Regions from separate parts of the Staphylococcus condimenti genome, predicted to be linked through region 2. Evidence: predicted binding sites of a transcription regulator. Region 2 holds the regulator's gene; the other holds the start of a gene.
The links. Region 2 encodes LexA, which represses DNA repair genes until DNA is damaged. Its sites were predicted from a motif close to CGAACATATGTTCG; they were not measured.

Region 1 (5,707 bases), 610 kb from region 2:
AATGTGAATGCAGTGATGGACGGAGAAATTGGGCCATTTATTGAAGCATATTTAAGAACACAAATGGATAATCGTGAAGCATAATAAAAATATTGCTCAAAAATCGAAGTGTGCAGCAGCACTTCGATTTTTTTATTCGCTTTAAATCTTCTAAGCTATTTTTATCAACTTTTCATGCAATATGCATTCATTAATGTTACTGAAATGAAGTTTACAGTGGATTTAAAAATGCCGGAGGTTACAGTAATGACAATGATTTGTACTTTATACAGAAAAAAGAGTTAGTATAAAGAAACATAAAGGTTTTTAACGGTTATATTACAACTTTTTAACATTAATCTTTTGCCTTATTTTTTGTGCTATATTAAATGCATTAAAAATGACAGCAAAGGATGAACTAATAAATGAAGAAAGCTTTATTACTCTCAGCAGCATCGGTAACAGTGTTTACAGGATTAAATGGCGTCGCGTCTGCAGAACAAACACACGTAGTTAAAGAAGACGCTAAATTAAGCGATGTCGCAGCTTTGTTTGCCACTACTACAAATGAAATTAAAAATTTAAATAAATTAAACCAAGACGAAGTTAAAAAGGACACTCAATTAGTCTTGCCGGATACAGATGTTGTAGAAGTGAAAGCGGGAGACTCTTTAAATTCAATTGCAAAAACACATCATATCTCTGTAGATAAATTACATGAACTTAACCCAGGACTTACAAATTTAATTTTACCTGGTGATATCTTAGCAGTTTCTGATAAAGGTGCAGCACATTTACAAGCGTTATTTACTGGTAAAATTGCACCAGAAGTTGAAAAACAAGCTTACAATGAAGAAGGTCAATCAGCAAAACAACCAACAACTTCAAATTATAATAATGTAGAACAAGTAACGACAGCACCACAAGCTTATTATTCTAATGAAAATAATGTAGAATACACAGCACCTACTCGTTCATATACATCATCATATACAGCACCAACAAGTTATTCTGGAAATTACAGCAGTGCTTCTTACAGCGCACCAGCTGCTCAATCTTCTTACTCTAACTATTCAGGTGCAAACTACTATACTTCTGGTCAATGTACATCTTATGTATTCGAACGTGCTGGTGGTAAAGCAGGTTCATTATGGGGAAATGCAAATAACTGGGCAAATGCTGCCGCTGCCGCAGGTCGCACAGTTAATAATACGCCAACTGCAGGTGCTATCATGCAATCAACAGCAGGTGCATATGGCCATGTTGCTTACGTTGAAGGCGTAAATGGTGACGGTTCAGTTCGTGTATCTGAAATGAACTATGGTTACGGCCCTGGTGTTGTAACTTCACGTACACTTTCAGCAGGACAAGCTGCATCATATAACTTTATTCATTAATTTAACCATTAATAAGCACTGTTCTCATTATTTTGAGGATAGTGCTTTTTTGTTCATGAAATAGTTGTTGAATGACTATTTAAAGGGTAAAAGACAAGCGGGAATATAAAAATATAGGTGGTATTTTCAAAGTTCTTGCAAGAATATAAACTTTTCGAGTATAATAACTCATTAAATAGACAAGGGGTGAGCTAGATATGGGTGTACATCAATATTTTAAAAGACTATCAGATCTAGAAAAGCTAATACGCTTGCCTGGAAAATTTAAATATTTTGAGCATAATGTAGCCGCACATTCATTCAAGGTTACTAAAATCGCTCAATACTTAGGTACAGTGGAAGAAGCACATGGCAATGAAATTAACTGGAAAAATTTGTATGAAAAGGCGTTGAACCATGATTTTGCAGAAGTGTTTACAGGGGATATCAAAACACCTGTAAAATATGCAAGCCGTGATTTGAAAAAATTATTCTCGCAAGTAGAAGAAGAAATGGTAGATAATTTTATCAGAGAAGAGTTTCCTCCAGAATATCAAGATGTCTATAGAGAACGACTACAAGAAGGTAAAGATGACTCTTTAGAAGGTCAAATACTTGCTGTAGCTGATAAAATTGATTTATTGTATGAAACGTTCGGAGAAATACAAAAGCGTAATCCGGATGCTCTGTTCTTCGAAATTTATGAGATGTCTCTTGAGACAATTATGCAGTTTGATCATTTAGTATCTGTACAAGATTTTATTGAAAATGTAATTCCGGAAATGTTAACAGAAAACTTTATCCCACGATCGGAATTGCGAGAATTAACGATGTCGATTTTAAATAAAAGAGATGGGTGACAACTTATGGTTCTCGTTTGGTATCTTTGTGCTTCGTTTTTTCCATGTGTTCTAGTAGTATTGTTCAGTGTTGTAACTAAGAATAAATGGGTTGGAGCAATTGTAACTTTAACGCTTATCGGTGGTTCTATATATAAAGGTTTCTTCCATAGTGAATGGATTATTTTCATAGATGTGGTTTCGCTTTTAGCGGGATTTGTTATAGTTGATCAATTGAATCTCCATAAACAGCACGAAGATGAAGATCGTTAAATGAAAATAGATGGTATATAAAATGAGGGTACTTGTCATATGTAGACAAGTGCTTTTTTCGTCTAAAAAATTTTCGCTATTACGAACAGATGTTTGTATCTTTTTTGACAAATCTGTTAGAATATATAGTGATATTGAAAGTTTGAGATAATACAAAAATGAGAATATAGAGCATAGTAAATAGGGTTAATTTAAATGCATAAATGAGTATTGCAAGATATGAGTAAAGCAATTCTCAACTATTAAAGAAAGGTTGAGACAAAATATATGTCTCAACCGATTTGTGTTTTAATGCATTGGTATAAATAAAGAAATGATTTAGAAATAGAAGGAGGTTGCAATTTGTATGGAACATCATCCATTTAAAATTGTCTCTGGTTATGAACCTCAAGGCGACCAACCTGCAGCGATTAAAGAATTGACAGAGGGTATAAAAGCAGGAAAACGCCATCAAACATTATTAGGGGCAACAGGAACGGGTAAAACGTTCACAATGAGCAACGTAATTAAAGAAGTAGGTAAACCGACACTTGTAATTGCACATAACAAGACACTTGCCGGTCAATTATATAACGAATTCAAAGAATTGTTTCCTGAAAACAGAGTAGAATATTTTGTCAGCTTCTATGATTATTATCAACCGGAAGCTTATGTACCTTCGACTGACACATTTATTGAGAAAGATGCAACGATTAACGATGAAATTGACCAATTGCGCCACTCAGCAACAAGTTCATTATTTGAACGTGACGATGTAATTATCGTTGCGAGTGTCAGCTCTATCTTTGGTTTAGGGAATCCGGATGAATATAGCGACTTAGTTGTGAATATTAGAGAAGGCATGGAAATGGACCGCAGCCAATTTTTAAGAGATTTGGTTGATATTCAATATACAAGAAATGATATTGATTTTAAACGTGGTACGTTCAGAGTACGCGGAGATGTAGTAGAAGTATTCCCAGCTTCTCGTGAAGAAATTTGTATCCGTGTAGAATTTTTCGGCGATGAAATTGATAGAATCAGTGAAGTGAATTATTTAACAGGTGAAGTATTGAGACAACGCGAACACTTTTCAATCTTCCCGGCATCTCACTATGTTACACGTGATGAAAAATTAAAACTTGCTATTGAAAGAATTGAAAAAGAGTTGGAAGAACGTTTAAAAGAATTACGTTCTGAAAACAAATTGTTAGAGGCTCAAAGATTAGAACAACGTACGAATTATGATTTGGAAATGATGAGAGAAATGGGCTTTTGCTCAGGAATTGAGAACTATTCTGTTCATTTAACATTACGTCCGATTGGTTCAACACCTTATACTTTGTTAGATTATTTTGGTGATGATTGGCTTGTAATGATTGATGAATCTCACGTTACTCTACCACAAATTCGAGGCATGTATAACGGTGACAGAGCACGTAAGCAAGTGTTGATTGATCATGGTTTCAGATTACCGAGTGCGATTGATAACAGACCGTTAACTTTTGAAGAATTTGAGGAAAAAGCCAAACAATTAGTATATGTTTCTGCAACACCTGGTCCGTATGAATTAGAACATACAGATAAAATGACAGAACAAATTATTCGACCAACCGGCTTATTAGATCCTAAAATTGATGTAAGACCTACTAAAAATCAAATTGATGATTTATTAAGTGAAATTCAAGACAGAGTAGATAAAAATGAACGTGTGCTTATTACGACTTTAACGAAAAAAATGAGTGAAGATTTAACGACTTATTTGAAAGAAGCAGGTATCAAAGTCAACTATCTGCATTCTGAAATTAAGACATTAGAACGAATTGAAATTATTCGAGATTTAAGAATGGGTACTTATGATGCTGTAGTCGGAATCAACTTGTTGAGAGAGGGTATCGATATACCAGAAGTATCTCTTGTAGTCATTTTAGACGCTGATAAGGAAGGATTCTTACGTTCTGAACGTTCACTTGTGCAAACCATTGGTCGTGCTGCACGTAATGAGCATGGCGAAGTCATTATGTATGCAGATAAAATAACGGATTCTATGAAGTTTGCGATTGATGAAACAGAACGTCGTCGTAAAATCCAAAATGAGTATAACGAAGAACATGGTATTACACCACAAACGATTCATAAGAAAATTCATGATGTTATCAGCGCGACAGTTGAAACAAAAGAAGAAAATGAAAAAGATCAAAAAGTGGTTCCTAAAAAACTTACGAAAAAAGAACGAGAAAAAACAATTGCCAATATAGAAAAAGAAATGAAAAAAGCAGCTAAAGATTTAGACTTTGAAAGAGCAACGGAATTAAGAGATATGTTATTCGAATTAAAGGCAGAAGGGTGATATCTAGATGAAAGAACCATCCATAGTTGTAAAAGGTGCCAGAGCGCACAACTTAAAAAATGTTGATGTAGAATTACCGAAGAATAAATTAATTGTGATGACAGGCTTATCAGGTTCTGGTAAGTCTTCCTTAGCGTTCGATACAATCTATGCTGAAGGACAACGTCGCTATGTTGAATCTTTAAGTGCCTATGCACGTCAATTTTTAGGACAAATGGATAAACCAGATGTTGATACGATTGAAGGATTGTCTCCAGCAATTTCAATCGATCAGAAAACAACAAGCAAAAATCCGCGTTCTACAGTTGCAACTGTAACAGAAATATATGATTATATTCGTTTGTTATATGCACGTGTTGGTAAAGCATATTGTCCGGAACATGGAATTGAAATTGAATCGCAAACGGTACAACAGATGGTAGATCGCACATTAGAATTGGAAGAAAGAACTAAAATCCAATTAATGGCACCTGTTGTTAATCATCGTAAAGGGTCACATGAAAAACTCTTAGAAGATATTAGTAAAAAAGGGTATGTTCGTGTACGCGTTGATGGAGAAATTTTAGACATTAACGATGTACCGGACTTAGATAAGAATAAAAATCATACGATAGAAGTAGTTGTAGACCGTTTAGTTGTCAAAGAAGGTATAGAAAGCAGACTTGCTGACTCTATAGAAACAGCTCTAGAATTAGCAGAAGGCAATTTAACAGTTGATGTTATTGGTGGAGATGAATTAAAATTCTCTGAAAACCATGCATGCCCTATCTGCGGTTTCAGTATTGGTGAATTAGAACCGCGTATGTTCAGTTTTAACAGTCCATTCGGTGCATGTCCTGATTGTGATGGTTTAGGTCAAAAATTAACTGCAGATATTGATTTGATTGTACCTGATCCAGACAAAACACTTG
Region 2 (5,707 bases):
TGATATACATTGGATATTTTGGAAAAAATAAATAAAGAGTATGGGTAAGGTGTTTTAAATGAAGATATTTGATTATGAAGATGTACAATTGATTCCAAATAAATGTATCGTAAAGAGCCGTTCAGAGTGCGACACAAGCGTTCAATTCGGTCCTAAACGATTCAAATTGCCAGTCGTACCAGCAAATATGCAAACAGTTATGAATGAAAAATTAGCTGAATGGTTTGCTGAAAACGATTATTTCTATATTATGCATCGTTTTGATGAAGAAGGTCGTATTCCTTTCATCAAAAAAATGCAAGATAAAGGATTATTCGCATCTATTTCAGTAGGTGTTAAAGATAAAGAGTATGATTTCGTTAAAGAATTAGCAGAAGAAGGATTAAAACCGGAATATATCACAATTGATATTGCACATGGACATTCAGAACAAGTAATTAATATGATCCGTCAGATTAAATCTTATTTGCCTGATACTTTTGTAATTGCAGGAAATGTAGGTACACCTGAAGGAGTAAGAGAACTTGAAAATGCAGGAGCAGATGCTACTAAAGTAGGTATCGGACCTGGACGTGTATGTATTACTAAAATTAAAACTGGTTTTGGTACAGGCGGTTGGCAATTAGCTGCTATTAACCATTGTAGCAAAGCAGCTCGTAAACCAATGATTGCTGATGGCGGTATCAGAACACACGGTGATATTGCTAAATCTATCCGCTTCGGTGCTTCTATGGTTATGGTCGGATCATTATTTGCTGCACATGAAGAATCACCTGGAGAAACTGTTGAATTAGACGGTAAACTTTATAAAGAATACTTCGGCAGTGCGTCAGAGTTCCAAAAAGGCGAACATAAAAATGTTGAAGGTAAAAAGATGTTTGTTGAACATAAAGGTACATTAGCTGATACATTGACTGAAATGCAACAAGACTTGCAAAGTTCAATTTCATATGCAGGCGGTAAAGATTTAGATTCTTTACGCAAAGTAGATTATGTCATTGTGAGAAATTCTATTTTCAACGGTGACAGAGACTAAGGTTTTGTACTAATGTGCGGAGGTGTCCAAAATTAGAAAATGGTTTGGACTAGTCACGGTGTTTTTACTTATCGCATTATGCATGCCGGTAAAAGAAACACCGTGGATGGAACATATACAAGAACAAGCAAGAGGCAAAATCCAAGCTTTAGCAGCAAAAGAAAGCGTCAATGATGAAGCGTTGAAAGTTCCTGACAAACAAGATTTTGCGATTAGAAATATTCAGATGAATATGGATAAAACGCAAGTGGAAAAACAGTTAGGACAACCTCAAAGGGTAACTGCCAATGAATATGGTTTGAAATGGTATACCTATCATAATCAATATCATTCATTTATCATGATCAGTTATATTGATAACAAAGTAAATGCGATGTATACGAACCAAAATGTTATTTCGTCTAAATCTAAGATTAAATACGGAACACCACAAGATACTGTCCGAACACGCATGGGCAAACCGCTAGATTCAATTACTAAAGGGAATTATCGATTTGAGTTAGATAATGATGAGTATGATGTGTTTAATAAAGACAATATATATACGACTGTATTTTATGATCAACATGAAAATAATCAAGTGAAGGGACTCTTGCAAGTGAGTAAAACAATGGAGAACCGTCTAGCACAGCAATATGGAGCACCTTCATCTTCACTTGAAAAAGGTTTTGAATTACAAGATTTTGATTTAGTCAATTCAGAACGTGTTCAAAAAGATAAATCAGTATTAAAATACAATCAACCATTATCGGATACTGCACGTAAACATAGTAAGGATATGGCAGATAATCACTTCTTTGATCATAATAACCTTAAAGGTGAATCACCTTTTGATAGAATGCAAAAAGATGGCATCGAATATCAATCAGCAGGTGAAAATTTAGCTTATGGCCAACAAAGCAGTATTTTCGCACATGAAGGTTTGATGAATTCAGCGGGCCATCGAAAAAATATCTTGCAATCTAACTTTAAGAATTTAGGCGTGGGTGTAAGTTTCAACGAAGAGAGACAACCGTTCTGGACAGAAAACTATACAGGTTAAAAAAATAAATCACCTCGGGTCTGAAAAATTTCAGTCCTGAGGTGATTTTTACGTTCTGGATATTAAGAAGAGATAATATGCAAACAGAAAAGGTATATTATAGTTCTCTGAATAAACCTACAACTTTACCTAAAACGGTAACGTGTTCTAAATAAATAGGATCCATCGTGCTGTTTTCTGGCTGCAAACGATAACGATGTTTCTCTTTGTAGAAACGTTTTACAGTAGCTTCATCATCTTCAGTCATTGCTACGATAATATCGCCGTTTTCAGCAATTGTTTGGCTGCGGACAATGACTTTGTCGCCATCGAGAATACCAGCTTCAATCATACTGTCTCCAACTACGTTTAAGATGAAAATGTCGCTATTATGAGTAGAAGTTAAGTGTTCGGGAAGCGGGAAATATTCTTCAATATTTTCAACAGCAGTAATAGGAACACCGGCAGTAACTTTACCGATTACAGGAACATGGATAGTACCTTCCATTTCAGCATTTTCTTCAAGTTGGTCACTTACAATTTCAATTGCTCTTGGTTTTGTAGGATCACGTCTGATGTAACCTTTACTTTCAAGTCTGGATAAATGTCCATGTACAGTTGAACTAGACGCTAATCCGACAGCTTCTCCAATTTCTCTTACACTTGGCGGATAACCTTTTGTATGGACAACTGTTTTTATATATTCATAAATTTCGCTTTGACGTTTCGTTAATTCTGTCATATTAAAGCACATCCTCTTCTAGTTTGTTCTTATTATAGCATGCGAACAGCACATTTACAAACATTTGTTCGCAAAAGTATTGACAGCGAACAGTCGTTCTGATATTGTGTTAATACAAACAAATGTTCTGGGAGTGTTGGAAAATGATTAAGAAATACCAATCAGCTTTTTTAGCTTATTCTGCAGTGTTGTTAACTTCTTTTGTACTATTCTCAGCTTTTATTATAAGTGCAAACCAAACAGATGGCAAAGAACAAGTGTACGAAATGACAGATCATACAATATCGACTAAAGCAGAACAAAAAGCCGAACGTGAAGGATATATTAAAGCAGATGGCGAACAAGAAAGTAAACCTTTAATAGCTGTTCTGCATTAAAATCTTTAGTTCTAATGAAGTGTATTACCTGTTGAAATAGGGAAAACAAAAATAAACAGAGTATCATTTTTGTTTTAAAGAATAATTTGATATTATAAATGATTATTAACGTGATGGAGGGTATACACATGTCTGAAGAACATAAAAGAACAATTAATAGAATTAATGAACTTTCTAAGAAGAAAAAAGAAGAAGGTTTAACGAAAGAAGAAGCTAAAGAAAGAGCGGAATTACATCAAAAATATCTTGATACTTTCCGCGAAGGATTTAAGCAACAAATCGAAAATACGAAAGTATTAGACCCTGAAGGTAACGACGTAACTCCGGATAAATTGAAAAAGATACAACGTGATCAAAATAAAAGAAGCTAAAATCAAGAGTTGAATTTGATTTCGAATATAGAACCATACCGCCTCAGCGTAGTGTTGAGACGGTATTTTTTTATAAAAAAGTAAAAGAGTAATTAATTTATTTAGATTGGTAACGGTTTCATAAGAACAATAAATGTAAAACCAACTATAGATAATGTATAATGGCATAAAATGATGCTGTATAGAAAGGAAGTTTTATTGATGTTTGACAAAAAAGATGAACTTGCAGTTAATACGATAAGAGCATTAAGTATTGATGCAGTTGAGAAAGCAAATTCTGGTCATCCAGGTTTACCGATGGGTGCTGCGCCAATGGCATATACGCTTTGGACACGTCATTTGAACTTTAATCCTAATTCAAATGAATACTTTAATAGAGATAGATTCATCTTGTCTGCAGGACATGGTTCTGCATTGCTTTACAGCTTACTTCACGTATCAGGCAGCTTAGAATTAGAAGAGTTGAAACAATTTAGACAATGGGACTCTAAAACACCTGGACATCCTGAATTTAGACACACACAAGGTGTAGAAGTTACAACAGGTCCACTTGGCCAAGGTTTTGCTATGTCTGTGGGAATGGCAATGGCTGAAAATCATTTAGCAGGTAAATTCAATAAACCTGATGCAAACGTAGTAGATCATTACACTTATGTATTGGCTTCTGATGGTGACTTAATGGAAGGTATCTCTCATGAAGCAGCTTCATTAGCAGGCCACTTGCAATTAGATAAATTAATTGCACTTTATGATTCAAACGATATCTCATTAGACGGCGACTTAGATAAAGCCTTCTCTGAAAACATCAAACAACGTTTTGAAGCATATGGTTGGAATCACATTTTAGTTAAAGATGGTAATGATTTAGAAGAAATCAATAACGCTATCGAAGAAGCTAAAAAACAAAAAGGACCTACAATGATTGAAGTGAAAACTGTTATTGGTTATGGTTCACCGAACAAATCAGGTACACATGGTGTGCATGGTGCACCACTAGGTGAAGATGAACGTAAATTAACAATTGAAAACTATCATTTAGATCCTGAAAAACGTTTCTACGTTCCAGATGAAGTCTACGATATTTTCAATAACACAATGTTAAAACGTGCTGATGAAAATGAAGCAGCATGGAAAAAATTAGTAGATAAATATTCAGAAGAATATCCTGAACTTGCTGATGAATTCAAAAAAGCAATCAATGGAGAATTACCAAAAGATTATAAAGAATATTTACCAGAATTCGAAGTTGGAAGCGAAAGCGCAACAAGAGCTGATTCAGGTGAAGTAATTCAAGCATTAAGTGAACATGTTCCTTCATTCTTTGGTGGTTCTGCTGATTTAGCTGGTTCTAACAAATCAAATGTAAAAGAAGCAGTAGACTATGATCGCAATACACCTGAAGGTAAAAACATCTGGTTTGGTGTACGCGAATTTGCAATGGGTGCTGCTGTAAACGGTATGGCTGCACATGGCGGATTAAACCCATACGGTGCAACATTCTTCGTATTCAGCGACTATTTAAAACCAGCATTAAGATTGTCAGCAATCATGGGATTAAATTCAACATTCATCTTCACACATGATTCAATCGCTGTAGGTGAAGATGGTCCAACTCACGAACCAATCGAACAATTAGCTGCATTACGTTCATTACCTAATATGAATGTTATTCGTCCAGCCGATGGTAACGAAACACGTGTAGCTTGGGAAGTTGCATTAGAAACTGAAAACACACCAACTTCATTAGTTTTAACACGTCAAAACTTGCCTGTTTTAGATGTACCGAAAGAAACAGTTGAAGAAGGCGTTCGTAAAGGTGCATATGTTGTTTATGAATCAGATGCTGAACCAGAATATTTATTACTTGCTACAGGTTCTGAAGTGAGCTTGGCAGTTGAAGCAGCAAAATCATTTGCTGAAAGCGGTAAAGGTATTCGTGTAGTATCAATGCCTAACTGGCACGCATTCGAACAACAATCAAAAGAATACAAAGATGAAATCCTTCCACCTTCAATTACAAAACGTTTAGCTGTAGAAATGGGTGCAACACTTGGTTGGCATAAATATGTCGGCTTAGAAGGCGAAGTATTAGGAATCGATAGATTCGGTGCAAGTGCTCCAGGCGGCTTAGTTGTTGAAAAATATGGTTTCACAAAAGAA

Region 1: the regulator LexA is predicted to act here: its motif matches at 2,550-2,563, upstream of uvrB (excinuclease ABC subunit UvrB).

What each region holds. Positions count from the first base shown of each region.
Region 1 is NZ_CP015114.1:1,111,676-1,117,382, reverse strand. It holds one part of gene prfB (peptide chain release factor 2) at 1-84, shown strand, start outside; gene A4G25_RS05655 (COG3942 and LysM peptidoglycan-binding domain-containing protein) at 405-1,376, shown strand; gene A4G25_RS05650 (YfbR-like 5'-deoxynucleotidase) at 1,574-2,215, shown strand; gene A4G25_RS05645 (CsbA family protein) at 2,222-2,467, shown strand; gene uvrB (excinuclease ABC subunit UvrB) at 2,814-4,796, shown strand; gene uvrA (excinuclease ABC subunit UvrA) at 4,804-5,707, shown strand, end outside.
Region 2 is NZ_CP015114.1:504,003-509,709, reverse strand. It holds gene guaC (GMP reductase) at 59-1,036, shown strand; gene A4G25_RS02570 (CAP domain-containing protein) at 1,059-2,078, shown strand; gene lexA (transcriptional repressor LexA) at 2,176-2,799, opposite strand; gene sosA (DNA damage-induced cell division inhibitor SosA) at 2,943-3,176, shown strand; gene A4G25_RS02555 (DUF896 domain-containing protein) at 3,305-3,547, shown strand; gene tkt (transketolase) at 3,749-5,707, shown strand, end outside.